Regions from separate parts of the Oceaniserpentilla sp. 4NH20-0058 genome, predicted to be linked through region 1. Evidence: riboswitches for the same ligand, from Rfam matches in the RefSeq annotation. Region 1 holds a riboswitch; the other holds the start of a gene.
The links. Region 1 has a riboswitch for cobalamin ahead of cbiB (adenosylcobinamide-phosphate synthase CbiB). Riboswitches for the same ligand answer to the same signal wherever they lie in the genome.

Region 1 (8,376 bases):
GTGATGTTCAGGCGGCAAACAACTTGTATTCATGAATCAATCCAAGAGCGTTTACGCAGTACCAATAAAAAGAACACACTACCAATCGCTGCGGTTATAACACCTATGGGTAATTCATTGTTCGCCACTAATGAGCGGGCTAATACATCCACCCATACCATGAATACGCCACCAAAAAAGGTACATCCTAAAAAGAAATACTGCTGTTGCGATGGCATTAAGCGGCGCACGATATGTGGAATCATCAGTCCAACAAAACCAATGCCCCCTGTATTCGCTACTAAGGTGGCTGTGATCAGTGAGCCAAGTAATAACATGGCCATGCGTAATCGGGTGACATTTACACCCAATGTTTTGGCTGTTTCATCCCCAGCTAATACCGCTTTAAGTGAACGGGCATAACCTAAAAACAAAATCAAACAACTAGTAATGACCAAGCTTGGAACCAATAAAGTGTCCCAATTGGCGCGAGTAAAACTGCCTAACGTCCAAAATAATAACGAAGCTGCGGCTTCAGGGTCAGATGCATATAACACCAAACTGGTACCGGCACTAAACATAAACGACACCGCTACACCCGCTAATAACATGCGTTCAATTTGAATTCCCCGTCCTGCCAAACTTAAAACAATAAACACAGAAAACGCCGCACCAATAAACGCACCCGTGGTAATACTCATTTGACTGATAGCAAATCCAGATATGCCGGCACCTGTGATTGAGGCAATCACCAGTACCGCACCAAATGATGCACCAGAGGCAATACCAAACAAATAAGGGTCCGCTAATGGGTTACGCGTCACGGTCTGTAACACGGCCCCCGCTAAAGACAAACCCGCACCTGTCAAAAATGCCAAAATTAACCGAGGAAAGCGCAGCTCAAGAATAATACGCTGTTTAATATCAGAGACTTCAGTATCACCCCCTATTACGTTCCACAATACACAGAGCACATCACCACTGGAAATATTAGCGGCACCAAAGCTCACGGCTAGAATCGCCATCACGATCCACAAAACAATGGCACCACTGCAATATAAAATAAGTTTAGTCATGATAATGATACGTTATTCGAGGATGACCATGTGTTGGGTGCACATCCACACTCACCGAAGTGCGAAACACAGATTGAATTAAGTCTTGGGTTAATACATCTTGTGGCGACCCGCTGGCCACTAGACAGCCTTTATCTAACACTAATAGATAATCACAAAATGCCGCCGCTAAATTTAAATCGTGAAACGAAGCGAACACTGTTTTATTTATTTGCTTCACCTGATTCATCATATCTGCCTGATAGTGCACATCAAGATGATTAGTGGGCTCATCCATGATCAATAATTCAGTATTTTGAATAAGCGCACGAGCCAGCATTACGCGCTGTTTTTCACCGCCGGATAACGTTTGAAAAGGCGACTGACTTAAACCCAATACATCAACTTGTGACATTACTTGATTAATCAATAACCCGTCTTGCGAGTTATCCCATTCAAATAAAGATTTGTGTGGCGTTAAACCTTGAGACACCACATCTCGAACCGTTAACCCTAAGTGATCACTATGCTCTTGCAAAATCACCGACATATTTTTTGCATTTTGTTTTGCTGACAACTGCCATACATCTTTGCCTGCAAATGACACTTGGCCAGATGTGGGGGTATTAACCCGATACAAACAGCGCATCAAGCTCGATTTACCTGCACCATTTGGCCCTATTAAACCGACAAATTGGCCCTGATGAACGTCAAAACTCACATCATTCACGATAGGTTTATTGGCCACTTGCCAACAAAGATTTTGCGCACTCAGTAAAGCCATTGTATTGCGCCTATGAAAAATAAAATAACCACTAACATCATTATACTCAGGTACATTAAGCCAATGGCCTGTTGAATATGGCGACCTTGTGCAGCCACACCCTCACCTAATATTGGTCTTGATTTTAGCACACCCTGATACATGGCCGAGCCACCCAAGCTCACCCCTAAAGCAAACGCGCCTGCTGCCATTACTGGACCCGCATTTGGGCTGTACCAACTACGACCCCATTTCACAACACGCCAATATCCATGCCTTTTACCTTTTAAAAAGGCCGCTATCATAAACAACAGTACAGTCAGCCGCGCACTAGGCCAACCGAGCACATCATCTACCCTCGCACTGAATTTACCAAAATACTCATAACGAATATTTTTATAGCCCCACATGGCATCTAACGTATTAGCTAAACGAAAAACCAAAACACCAGCAACACCGAATATTAAAAACCAAAATATAGGGCCTATCACCCCGTCATGGGTATTTTCCGTTATGGTTTCCACGGTAGCGGTACTGATTTGTGATTCGTTTAAATGTTGAGTATCACGGCTTACAATCATTTTTAATTGCTCACGTGCATCCAATATATTGTTTTGAATTAATGGCTTTGCCACCGCCTGCCCATGCTCAGCCAAACTGCGCGCACCTATGGCTAAATACAAAATAAAAATCTCAAATATTAATTGGCCTGTATTTGGTAGAACAGAATACAGCCACATCAATACTCCAAGCGGAATCATGACAGCAACACACCAACACAGTATTCCCAAAAAAATAGCCCCAAGGTGCGATATTGTTTGCTTAGGATAAAACCACGCCTTACACCAATCAGCGTATTGACCAAATAACACTAAAGGATGGCAACGCTTTAACTCGCCAAAGAGTGCATCTAAACCTAGGGCCAAGACAACTATGATGGCGGATTCAAATAACATAAAACTGCATGTAAAGATTCATTGATCTTGTTGCTCCATAAAAATACGGGGAATAAATCACAGATCAAATCATTTCATGGCGAATGCCATAAAGAATAGAAGATCAATGCTGGGTACTCCCGCCCAGTGATGCAATGTTATTTTCAGGTATCTGACTTAAGCCTCATAATAGCTTGGCTTTTACAGTTGCGGGTACAGTTACGGAATTGCCTGACGATTAACAGTGTGGCTCACCGTATTCCCTGATGGCGGTTAAACGCCGAATAACAAGTGGCGTTGTTATACGTGGTTTTAAAAGAAGGGTCAAATCGAGACGAGAGACGAGAGACGGGAGGCGCAGCTAAATTTTTCTTCACGCTTTCATCAAGCGTTTAAATCTATTTACTATTGTTTTTGAAAGCATCAGCAAAGCCGCAATAGCAAGGCATAAAAAATCCCGACAGTCCGCAGTGTATTATTCATACATGAGGATTGACGGGATTTAGAAAATTCTGATTCAACAGAAGCGTCAGTGGCGACGCTTAGGCTAGGCAAAAAAATAGCTGGGAAGAACACTTATATGTAGAGACAAACTAAATTCAATTTTTTCCAGCAGCGTCAGCGAGGCCGCAAAGGCAAGGCATAAAAAATCCCGGCAACCGCAGTGTATAAATCATACATGAGGATTGACGGGATTTTTTTAACGCAGCATTTGCAACGTAGCTAGATGCTTACCAATTAGATGTCAGCAATAGACTTCAATGGATAGTTAGCAGGTAGAGGGCCTTCAGCCGCACCTGTGTCGATAGCTGCTTGTGCTACCGCAGTAGATACAATACCTAATAGACGAGAATCCGTCGCTTTAGGAATGATGTACTCTTTACCGAATTCCATAGAATCCACACCATAAGCATCTAGTACTTCTTGTGTAACTGGCTCTTTGGCTAGGTTAGCAAGGGCTTTCGCTGCTGCTAGTTTCATCTCTTCGTTGATAGCCGTTGCACGAACATCTAATGCACCACGGAAGATGAATGGGAAACCAAGAACATTGTTCACCTGGTTAGGGTAGTCAGAACGACCAGTCGCCATGATGGCATCAGGACGTGCTTCAGCTACCACTTCAGGCATGATTTCTGGAACTGGGTTAGCACATGCGAAGATAATTGGATTTGGTGCCATGGCTTTGATTTGCTCGCCAGTTACCATATCAGGACCAGATAGACCTAAGAAGATGTCAGCACCTTCAAGTGCATCGTCAAAAGTACGCTTGTCAGTATCTACTGCAAACATGGCTTTATACTGGTTAAGATCATCACGGCCAGAATGGATAACACCATTACGGTCGCACATGAAGATGTTTTCTGGCTTCATACCCGCAAGGATAAGTAGCTTAGAACAAGAAATCGCAGCAGCACCAGCACCTAGTACAGCCATTTTCACTTCTTCGATTTTCTTGCCTTGAATTTCAAGAGCGTTCAATGCACCTGCAACCGTTACGATAGCCGTACCGTGTTGGTCATCGTGGAATACAGGGATGTTGCACTGCTCTTTAAGAGTACGTTCAATTTCAAAACACTCAGGTGCTTTGATGTCTTCTAGGTTGATACCACCAAAGGTGATCGCAATACGACGTACTGTGTCGATGAACGCTTGTGGGCTTTCTGATTCTACTTCGATGTCGATTGAATCAACGCCAGCAAAACGTTTGAAAAGAAGTGACTTACCTTCCATAACAGGCTTAGAAGCCAAAGGACCAAGATCACCAAGACCAAGAATCGCAGTACCGTCAGTAATAACCGCTACTAGGTTACCTTTAGCTGTGTATTTGTATGCGTTCTCAGGATCTTCAGCAATCGCCTTAACTGGCTCTGCAACACCTGGGCTATACGCCAAAGATAGGTCGCGAGAAGAATCGGCTGGCGTGGTTAGCTCAACGCTGATTTTCCCTGGCTTTGGGAACTCATGGTAATCTAGTGCATCTTGTTTGAAATCTGACATTTCCGACAATTCCGTTATTTTTAAATTCACAATCCTAGCTAAACATAGAGCTAGCCTGTCTCGCTAAGGCGATGGGTCGCGTATTATTACGCAAATTAGCAACGCAGCATACCCCGTGGACCAATAAATTAGACATTAAATGCGCATTTACGGCTCGTCTATGCACCTAATTAACGCGTCACAACCCATATCAGGAAAAAAATTGGCAAATTCTTGTGTTCTGGTTATTTTTGGGGCACAAAAAAAGGCGCTACAAGAGCGCCTTTTTGTTTGGAAGCCAAAGCTTCCCGTTTTGGGGTCAAAGCAATTACGCTTTTGTAGTACGACCACCGAAACGTTTCTTGAAGCGATCAATACGACCACCAGTATCAAGAACTTTCTGCTTACCAGTATAGAAAGGGTGACATGCAGAACATACGTCTAAGTGCATGCTACCTGGCTTAGTAGAATATGTTTTTACAACGTTACCGCAAGAACAGCTTGCTTCAAGTACGTCGTAAGTAGGGTGAATACCTTCTCTCATAATGACCTCGTTTTCCTGTGCCGCCACTTATTCTCTATCACTTTCCGTACCTAGAGTGGAAAGCGTTGAGCCTCAATAAGCACCGCTGGACTAGATTAATTACAGACCTCTAGGGAGCGCGCATCTTATCAAAAGCGCCCCCTTGATGCATGTGTTTTTTTACCCTAGGGATAAGTCACTGCCACACATGGATTTTTTCTCGTCTGTGCAGACTATTTCCAGCTCTTGGCCGTGATACACTGGAGCAATACCACCTATATAATAGTAAGAGAATCCATGACGGCACCTTTTTATTTAAGTGTAGCCATTGCCGCCCCACTCAATCGCAGCTTTGACTACCTGCCAGAAACAGGCAGCGACATCAGCCTGTACCAAAGAGGCCTGCGAGTGAGCGTGCCGTTTGGGCCGCGAACTCTGGTGGGTATTATTGTGGATATTCGCGACCAGCCCCAACAGCCGGGCCACAAACTCAAAGCCATACACAACCGCATTGACCATACCCCCATACTCAGCCAAGACATACAACAACTGGGATTATGGATGCACGAATACTACCACCAACCCATAGGTGAAAGCCTGCACACGGTATTGCCAGTACTACTGCGCAAAGGCAGCCAAGCCACCGCCAGTGTTGAAATGGCCTATGGCCTAAACACATCTATAAATGAAGACACACTTAATGGTCTAAGCCGTGCCCCAAGGCAATTAGCGTTATATGAACACCTTAAAGCCAAAACCCAAGCTCAGCACAAAGACCTCACCCAAGCAGGCTACACCAGCGCCATCATTAACGGCTTAAAAGACAAAGGCATTATTAACGAGTTAGAAACGCCCAGCTTCCAAGCCATTAACGGGAGCGCGGTACAAACCCCTCTAACATTAAACGCCGAGCAGCAAACAGCCGTCAGCGCCCTCACCCAAGCCAAACAATTCAAACCATTTTTATTAGACGGGGTCACAGGCTCAGGCAAAACCGAAGTATACTTACAAAGCATTGCCCCACACATTGAAGCAGGCAAGCAAGTATTAATATTAGTCCCAGAAATTGGCCTCACCCCGCAAATGATTCAGCGTTTTGCTCAACGCTTTGAAGCCAACATACTATTGCTGCACAGCGCCCTCACCGACCGCGAACGCCTAGACGCTTGGCTCATGGCAGCACACCACAAGGCGGGCGATAAAGCGCAAATCATCATCGGCACCCGCAGCGCCGTGTTCACCCCAGCGCCAAATTTGGCCATGATCATCATAGATGAAGAACACGACGCCAGCTTTAAACAACAAGATGGCATTCGGTACCATGGCCGCGATGTAGCCGTCATGCGCGCCAAACTATTAAACCTGCCCATTGTATTAGGCAGTGCCACACCGTCATTAGATAGCGTGCAAAACGCCCTCAACGAAAAATACCAACACCTAGTACTGCGCCAACGGGCTGGTAACGCACAAGATGCGCAATTAAAAATCTTCAACATGAAAAAGCGCGCCGTTCATCATGGCCTAGCCGATGAACTGCTCGCAGAAATTCAGCAAACCCTGCAAAACCAGCAACAGGTTTTAGTCTTTATAAACCGCCGCGGATTTGCCCCAACCTTATATTGCCCAGATTGCGGTTGGATCGCCGAGTGCAAACGCTGCGATGCCAAAATGACGTTGCATCAAAAACCACCGCACTTACATTGCCACCATTGCGATAATAAAAACCCCTTACCAAAACAATGCCCAGAATGTTTAAGCCGTGATATTCATCCCATGGGCGTGGGCACCGAACGCTTAGAAAGTCACTTAGCGGCGCAATTTAACACTGTGCCTGTGATTCGCATTGACCGCGACAGCACAGCAAAAAAAGATTCCATGGAAGCGTTATTAGAACCCGTACACGCAGGAGAACCGTGTATTTTAATTGGCACACAAATGCTGGCCAAGGGTCATCACTTTCCCAAAGTCACCTTAGTGATCATGGTCAACATCGACAGCGGCTTTTTCAGCGCCGACTTTCGCGCTATGGAAAAAACCGCCCAGCTTGTATTGCAAGTCAGTGGCCGAGCTGGGCGAGAAAAAGACCAAGGCCGCGCCTACTTACAAACCGAATTCGCCGACCACCCACTGCTGCACCTATTAACCGAAGAAAACTACCACGCACTTTCTTTAGCCTTATTAGACGAGCGCAAACAACAACACTTACCACCTTATGGCTTTCAAGCTTTGTTGCGCGCCGACAGCCCCAACCCCAAAGAAGCCGAGCAGTTTTTGCATCGCGTACGTGAATTATTTAACTGGCATCAACAGAATAACCAACTGGGCGGCATTACATTTTTAGGGCCACTGCCTTCCCCCATGGAACTACGGGCCGGGCGCTTTAGAAGCCAGTTGTGGATCAATAGCTCGAATCGAAAATTGTTACATCATTTTTTGAACATGGTGGTGAATGGGGTGTATGAGATTAAGGGGTTTAATAAGGTTAGGTGGTCTCTCGACATCGACCCTACTGACAACCTTTAGTGCCTAGTTTACTCACCAGAGCGTTGTTAAAAATATTTTTTCATGCGTCATTTATGGAAATATAAAATCCTTACGAAAGAATACTTTTGCCTAGCTCTGATTTCGCCACTGACGTCCCTACAACTATATTCAACTTATTAATAGATCTCTGTTCTGTGAAATTGCAATTTCATTAAATAACTGCAACCTCACAGTGAATTAAGTAGGTCTCGTCTATACCGTCAGTCCGGCGGGTTTTGTCGTAAGGTATGACGACCGACTCTATTTTTTATAGGCCTAACTTCAGCGTATTAACACTTTGCATTTTTTTGTTACATAAAATTACATTTAGATTAATGTACCACTATGAATAAACATTCATTCACCCATCATGTAAACCCAACCTTGAAACTCAGTATAAATATGCAATTCCTGTAAATTTATTTACCACCTTTTATAGGAGTAAATCGCCATGTATACTCTTTGCATAATTTAATTGGCTCTCTAAAAGCATGAAACAAACGGTTTTTGTTTTATTTACAATATGGATATTCAGTACGGCTACTCATGCACGGCAAAGTTGTGACTGGCCATTTCAAACTCAAATTAATATCACTGAACAATCTGGTTCTGATTTAAGCG
Region 2 (8,376 bases), on a different contig from region 1:
CATTCTTGGAATCCAATTGCTGTTTAATTAGCCATGTCTAACGTTTATATCCTAGGTTCTGGTGCCATGGGCTGCCTGTGGGCCAGTTACTTAAGCCAATACCATAATGTTTCTTTCATTAAGCGTCGTGCTATTGGTGAACAATATGAGTTCACATATCAGCCTAATAATAAGCTTATACGTTGTATGTGCTATGATGCCAAAACATTATCTAGGCCAATTAACCGGTTAATTCTAGCAACTAAAGCCTATGATGCATTAGATGCACTTAAACCAATTACCCATTTATTAGCTGAACACACTGAAATTGTCTTACTGCAAAATGGATTAGGCTCGCAGCAAGAAATTGTGAAACACTTCCCTCACCTAACCATTTACGCTTGCAGCTCAACAGAAGGTGCTTACAAGCCCGACGAACACACTCTTGTTCATGCAGGGCATGGACTAAATAAAATAGGAGCGTTAACGCAATCAGCCAATTTTCAATCCTTACAATCATGGATACCTAATCAATTCATTTTGTGGCAAGACAGTATTGAAGCCATCTTATGGCAAAAGTTTATGATTAATTGCGCAATAAACCCTCTAACCGTGATATATCAGTGTGCCAATGGCCAGCTACTTAAAAACTCAGATTACCACCAACATTTAAAAAAAATATGTGTCGAAATAGACATCATTACCACAGCCAAAGGCTATCAACTCACTTCCGCTTACGAATTAGCACGCAAAGTTTGCGAAGTAACGGCTGAAAACTTCAGCTCAATGCTACAAGATGCACGCAACCACAGACACACCGAAATAGAGTACATGACAGGGTATCTACTTAAAGAAAGCGCGCGCTTGAAGCTGGAATGCCCTAATAACCAAACATTATACAGCGCCATACAGCAAGCCTGATATTGGCGGTACAATAAAACTCCTGTAGTCTGAACACATTCATCACCAATCAGAATCGAACTATGAGAGCATTTTTTCGACAACTTAAAGTCCGCCAAAAAGTCTTTGCTCTCATTGCACTTGCCATGATTGGTATCTCGATACTTAATGTGAGTAGTAACTTTTGGCTTGCCACGAAAAACCCTGTTCAACATCACTTATCTGTTTTAACTCCTCTACTGCACAACCATAAAAATCATCAACTAAGCAGTGAAAAGTGGCTACAGCACTTAAATGAACAACAAGACAGCTTCAAAGTATTACATCTGGCAGTTTATGACATAAATGGTGAATTATTAAACCAAACCAGCGATCAATTCCCGACAAATTTAAATCAAACCCACCTAGTTAATTTAGATAAAGATGCCATTGTCATTCCTGGGCCTAAATTCACCATCATGGCGAATGTAATGCCACAGGTAACCGAATTCTATTTATTAGAAATGCTTGTATTTAGCTTATTCATATTATTTTTTGGACTTTCACTTATCTATGTCATTTTATACTTTACCAATCGATTAATTACTCTCCCCATATACTCACTTATTAATACCACCAATGAAATTGCCATGGAGCAAAATTACAGCTTAAGAGCCCAACAATTTTATCCAGATGAAATCGGCTCCCTTGCCGAGAATTTAAATTATATGCTCAATCGAATTGAACAAGATGACTTAATGCTAAGGGAAGAAAAAGAAAAAGCTGATCAAGCCAGAAAACGTGCCCTAGAACTTTCAAAGAAAATGCACGATACCAATGCCCGATTAGGTTTTGAGGTGAAAGTGCGCTCACGAGTAGAGCATAAGTTAACGGATTTCCAACACTACTTAAACAATATTATAGATTCAATGCCTAGCGCTATTATTGCCATTGATCACGAATTAAAAGTCACTCAATGGAATAAAGGTGCATCGCAAATAACTCGCATCACCCGTGATGATGCGATTTATCAACCACTAGAAGAGTCATGTGGTTTTTTAATTACCCACTTACCAGAGATAACCAACTCACTAGAAAAGAAAACAATCAATAAAGTTGAACGCATCTCTTATACGATCAATCAACAAACAAGCTTCTTAGATTTAACTATTTACCCACTAGACGATACCACCCACTCAGGCGCTGTTATTCGTATTGATGATGTAACTCAGAGAACACAAATGGAAGACATGATGATTCAGTCTGAAAAAATGATGTCTCTAGGTGGTCTAGCCGCTGGCATGGCCCACGAAATTAACAATCCATTAGGAGCCATTGTTCAAACTGTGCAAAATATTCGCCGCCGTTTAAATCCTAGTGTAAATAAAAATATTGAAGAAGCACAAGCCATTGGCATTAACATGGATAACATATGTAAATATGTAGAAAGCCGTGGCATCATTTCATTTTTAGATAACATCGCACAAGCTGGCGAACGTGCCTCCACTATCGTCAACAACATGCTGCAATTTAGCCGCCAATCACCAAAGCGTATGCAGCCACAAAACTTACATCATATTATCGACCGTTCAATCAGTATTGCGCGCAATGAATATAGTTTAAGTAAAGGCTACGATTTCAAAACCATTGACCTAGTCAAAGACTTTGACCTAACCTTAGATGAAGTTCCCTGTATTCCATCTGAGATTGAACAAGTTATTCTTAACTTACTCAAAAATGCGGCTCAAGCTCTGCAAGAATTTAAAACATCAAAAGAGTTAGATCTAAACTGGTATAGCCAAATTCATATATCAACCAGAAAACAAAATAGCCACGCAGAACTTGTCATTGAAGATAATGGGCCGGGTATGGACGAAGATACTATTCGTCATATATTTGAACCCTTTTTCACCACAAAAGAAGTGGGTATGGGTACTGGATTGGGATTATCAGTTTCTTTCTTTATCATTACAGATCACCACCAAGGTCAAATGCGTGTGCAAAGCACCCCAGGCAGTGGCACTCGATTTATTATCACCCTTCCCTTACAAGATGAATCAAGCGCGAATTTAATTGAATAATACCAACTTGACCTTTAATTCATGCTTTCGTAGTATGCGCACAACTTTTAGGTGCTTTGATTGTCCTCTTAGATCAAAGTTAAACGGGAAACTGGTGTCCCTGTAGCCAATACAGACAGTCCAGTGCTGCCCCCGCAACGGTAAGCAACTTAAGTTTAGCAACCCGCCACTGAGCATTGCTTGGGAAGGCGCTAAACACAAACCTTGGTTTGAGTTGTAAGCCCGGATACCGGCCTAATATATCCATGAACTGTAGTTGCGGTGGGCGACTAAGTGACAGCACAATTTATTATATCTAATGCTGATGCTTATTCTTGCCTGACCTTGGTTGGTTAGTGTGAATTTATTTTTGTTTTTCATCGTTTGTATTTCAAGCGGGCTTTCAGTAAATGTTGTTGCTGATACCATTGAAAACGATGCAGCTTTAGACACCATTCAAGTTGAAGGTCAAACTGACCAAGGCTTTTCTGTTCATTCTATTATTGGCTCCCATCAGTCCATTGATGTTGAGGCTTCTAACCAAAACTTCAAAACCCTGCCCGACTTACTTGAACAACAAAGCGGTATTGAAATTCAATCCATTGGTGGCATTGGGCAATATGCAAGCCCTGTGATTAGAGGGTCTAGCGGTAAACAAGTTTTAGTATTCTGGGACGGATTATTGGTCAATGGGATTAGTGGCTCAAGCGCCGACATTGGTAGCCTAGGACTAAGCTATGCAAATTCCATAGATATATATCGCAGTTTGGCTCCAATAGAGCTATCCGCAAGCTCAGTGGGAGGGGTTATTCAAATTAAATCTCAGGATTTATCAAGCTCATATCAAGATAACAACGGAGCGTTTAGTCTCACAGCTGGAAGTTATGGCACCCGTAAAATATCAGTACGTCAAGCCTTAAACCTTGAATCGTCAAATTGGCTTCTGGCTGGGGAGCTGACGCAAGCCGACAATGATTTTAAGTATTTAGAAGAGAGACCAGTTAGCAATCCAAATAAACCAGCATATGAGTCACGACACAACAATGGCGCACAACAATCCAATGTTTTATTAAAAGGTCAGCATCAATTTCAGTCTCATGAATTTAATATTGCGATTCAATCAAATCAAAGTAATAGAGAAATCAGTGCGAAGATAAACACACCCACAACACAAACTGATATTGCATCGACATCTCATCATTTACAGACCAGTTGGAACATTCCTTGGAGCAATCAAATTCGCAGTGAAGTTATTACCAGTGCCCAACATCAAATTGAGTTATTTGATGATCGTTATTCCAGCGTGGGGTTAGGCAGTCAACTCAACGAGTATGAAAGCCAAGCGTATAAGCTTCAAACCAACCAATATTTCGATTTTGATTCTATCAATTCAGTCATTACTTTAAGAGTTCAGACAGATAAAACACAAGCAGATTACCAACTATTAACTGAAGATGAGGTTGCAGCACAATGTTTAGCAGGAAGAGGTTGTAAATCCCCTTATCGCCGCACACAAGCCGACTTAGGCTCTCGATTGTCATACCGCATCAATCAGTTTGAATATTCTTTGCAAGGCGCTTTGTTAGAAATACGGAATCAAAATTTAACCCCAAACGAAAATAGCACCACTATGCACCACAGTACGTGGTCCCTTGGTGTATCTCGATATTATTCTGATGGGGTGACTCTTTTTTATTCCATTTCAAATCAATTAAGAGTGCCTTCCACAACCGAATTATTTGGTGATAGAGGGCTTAGTAAAGGTAATGATGAATTAACACCTGAAAAGGCACTATCTCACGATATTGGTCTGCGTTTTCAAACCTCAAATGTAGAATATGCTAGCAGTCTTTACTTCAGGGATGTAGCAGATGCCATACATGCTGAAACAGACAGCTCTGGCGTTATCCGCTATGACAATTTAGGCAAAACTCAGCACCTTGGTTGGGAACATACTATGAGCTACCAACCTAAACGGGAGCTTTCACTAAATGCCAATGTCACGTTACAAAGCAACGAAATCATAAAAGACGATCGCTTTTCTATTTATGAAGGAAAGCAAGTGGCCGGCTATAGTCAAATTTATTCTTTCCTGCAAATGCAGTACTTCATGAATCATTGGGATATGAGTATTGCCCATACCTTTGAAGATGGCGGCTACTATCGAAATTCCAATACCCGTAAAAAAGACACCAAGGATCAATGGAATATATCCATCGGAAAAAATATTAATAATTGGCGTATTACTTTAGACCTAGTGGATATTACAAATAGCGCAGCAAGAGACTATATTGAATACCCAGAACCTGGCCGGCAAATTTATTTAAAAACTCAAACTAAATGGTAAACATAATGAAATACAATTATCTCCTAAAATCCTTAGGCCTTATAATAAGTGCTGGTTTATTAAGCGCTTGTGGCTCCGATGATGCAGAAAAAACACTAGAACCATTTGATGGATTAGCGGTTATACAAGCCTCTGGTGAAAATGAAAGTAACATAGAATTTACCGATGGTATCTCAGAAATAGAAAGTGGCTTTAATGTTGAAGAGTCTACTGACTATGCCGTTTTTACCCATGGTGAATATTTCTATCACCTTGGTAAAGGTAGCAATGAATCTCTTCAAAAATATCATATTGAAGAACCTGAATTAGGTTATTACCCAAATGATGGATTTTCTTTACGCGGTGCTAACGAAACGACTTCAGCAAACCCTCATTACCTTGTATTTTTAGGTGATGACGCAAACACAGGCGTCATCACTCGCTATGGCAGCACAGAGGCTTGGGTTGTTAATTTAGATGCATCTGTCAGTGAAGATTTTGTGATTGACACACTGGATTTAAGTGCCCATTCGGCACCAATTTCAGATACAGACACCGACCCAGAAATGAGCATGGCCTTTATTTATGATGAAAAACTATTTATCACCCTACAAAACCTAGATGTCTGGACTGCTACAACAAATGCAAAGGTGGTTGTTTTTGATACTAATACTTGGCAGGAAATAGATACCGACACCAGCACCCAAGGCACTCAAGCCATTTCATTAACACTACAAAATCATCAAAGTTCTGCACTTTATGGTGATCAATTATATCTTGGTTCGTTAGTGTATGGTTCACCTAACACAGGCGGCATTGAATTAATTAATTTATCAACTTATTCAACGGAAGTACTGATAGATGATAAAGCCGTATCCAAAATAGCCGCCACGAAAGAAGGAAATATCTTTTTCTCTGATTATGCTTCGTGGGAAAATAACTCTTTATACAAGTTGAATTCCGATAATAGCTATCAACTTGTCAGTAGTGAGCTTGAGGGAATTAACATTACAGCGTTTGCAAGCCCTGATATGCATGTATGGCTGGGGACTAACAGCTTTGAGAATAAAAACCAAATTTATCGAATTGATGGTACCTTAGACTACTCTCTAGATCTTTCTCTAAATGATGTTGTTATAAGCTCAGTAGAAACCAACTTTAAGCCTATTCAAATTTCATTTATGGATTAAAGCTAAAAAGGGCCGATATTTCGGCCCTTTTTATCACACCTGAAATTTCTGTAACTTCTCTTGTAACGAATGAGTAAGTGCTACCACTTCTTGAATCGCTTTAACGGTATGCTCTGAATCACCAACAGTGGCTCGGCCTAAATCATTAATCTTAACCACATTTTCATCCAGTCCCCTTGCCACTTTGGTTTGCTCATCTGCGGAAACCGATATCTGGCTATTGATATCTGAGATGCTTTGAATCATATTTACGATTTCTTCTAATGCTGTTCTAACGGATGATGATGACTCAACCGTGTTTTGCGCCATTTCATGACTGCGTCCCATGACACCAACTGCGTCATTAATACCCGTTTGGATACTTGTCATAACTTCTTCAATTTCTTGTGCCGATGTTTGTGTCCTACTTGCTAGTGTCCTAACTTCATCAGCCACCACTGCAAAACCTCTACCTTGCTCCCCTGCTCGAGCTGCTTCTATTGCGGCATTTAATGCCAATAAGTTAGTTTGTTCTGCAATGCCTTTTATTACCGCTAGCATATTTGCGATATTACTTGAGTTTTCAGACAGCTGATTAATCACATCAGTACTATGAACTATCTCATCCGCCAGATTATTAATTTGCCCTAAAGTTTGAGTCACTATTTCATTTGCCGATCCCGCTTGTTGAGTGGCATCATTAGCTACTTGTGCAGCATCATCACTTTGTCGATTCACTTCTTCAGAGGTAGAGGCCAACTCTGTCATTGCCGATGCCACCTGTTCCGTTTGATGTAATTGTTCTCCTGCCGCCTTATTGCTTTGATCTGCATTACGACCAACCAATTTCATACTTTGACCAACTTCATCTGCGGTTTTATGTACGGCTTGCAATAAACTGTGTATTTGTTCAACCATTGTATTGAATTCGCTTGTAAGCTCACCCATTTCATCTTGTGATACTTTTTTAACCCTAATAGTCATATTACCCTGAGATATTTTTCTAGCCGCAGAGTAAAAACGTCCGACCGTGCTACGAACCGACCAAAAGAATGCAGCATATAAATATACGATCAATAACATGGCCGAAATGATAGACACTACAACAGTAATTAGTTTTTGTGTCAGCTCATCTATGCGTATTGTTAATATTCGATCAATTTCTTTTGCTGCCATCGCTCCGACCTGAAAAAACGGTGGTAATTTACCTTGATAATATTCACTAAATTTCTGCCCTGAAGTTGTAATGCTCATGGCTGAAATCATTTCGTTATCTATTTTAAATTGTAGGTCTTCGATGTTTTTTTCAGTTACTTTGAAGATATCTTGATAAAGAGATTGAAATTTTTTATTAGAACCAAGAATTGATCTGTGGTTTTGTTTCATCCGCTTTAAAATAGCATTAAGATCATCGAAAGTTGAATTTAAAGCATCATAGGTTGTAGTAGTTAAATTCACTTCACTCAGTGAGTATAATCCTACCGTATGAGCAAACCCCATTGAAGCAAGGTAAGTACGGTACTCGGTTAACGCAAGCTTCAGTAGTAGTTGTACATTAATATCAAAATCTTGCATTAATCCGGATTGCTGAGCCGTTTTTTCAGTCAAATACCAAATATCATCAATAATCAAGCTATTGTTTTTAAATTGATCTATGATCGTTGGCTGTTTATTCATTCCATCTACTGATAATTTTTTAAGCCACTGATCCTTTCTCTTATTAATCTCTTTTGTAAAAAAAGTATCTGGGTATTTTGCACTAATTTCACCTATGGCCTCTTGCAGCTTTAATGTTAATTGATCAACCTTAGGCTTTAAGCCAGTAGGGGAATAATGAGATATAACTGAGGAATAATCTCTTAAGGGGCTCGCTAAGGCACCCAAGCCCAAAATAGCAGAAACCTGAGAAAGAGAGCCTCTTGCTAATTTTGCCTTTTCGATTTCATTATATGTTTGGTTAATG

Region 2: it holds a riboswitch for cobalamin, as region 1 does, so the genes downstream of both, ABWV45_RS09735 (TonB-dependent receptor) here and cbiB (adenosylcobinamide-phosphate synthase CbiB) in region 1, are expected to answer to the same signal.

The regions. Positions count from the first base shown of each region.
Region 1 is NZ_BAABWE010000011.1:127,290-135,665, forward strand. Features, by position in the region: gene ABWV45_RS14325 (threonine-phosphate decarboxylase) at 1-33, opposite strand, end outside; gene ABWV45_RS14330 (FecCD family ABC transporter permease) at 30-1,055, opposite strand; gene ABWV45_RS14335 (ABC transporter ATP-binding protein) at 1,048-1,818, opposite strand; gene cbiB (adenosylcobinamide-phosphate synthase CbiB) at 1,806-2,753, opposite strand; cobalamin riboswitch at 2,879-3,035, opposite strand; gene ABWV45_RS14345 (malic enzyme-like NAD(P)-binding protein) at 3,471-4,730, opposite strand; gene rpmE (50S ribosomal protein L31) at 5,038-5,253, opposite strand; gene ABWV45_RS14355 (primosomal protein N') at 5,530-7,755, shown strand; gene ABWV45_RS14360 (CCXG family PEP-CTERM protein) at 8,247-8,376, shown strand, end outside.
Region 2 is NZ_BAABWE010000006.1:145,082-153,457, reverse strand. Features, by position in the region: gene ABWV45_RS09750 (hypothetical protein) at 1-27, shown strand, start outside; gene ABWV45_RS09745 (ketopantoate reductase family protein) at 34-900, shown strand; gene ABWV45_RS09740 (ATP-binding protein) at 963-2,939, shown strand; cobalamin riboswitch at 2,972-3,191, shown strand; gene ABWV45_RS09735 (TonB-dependent receptor) at 3,277-5,265, shown strand; gene ABWV45_RS09730 (hypothetical protein) at 5,271-6,434, shown strand; gene ABWV45_RS09725 (methyl-accepting chemotaxis protein) at 6,468-8,376, opposite strand, start outside.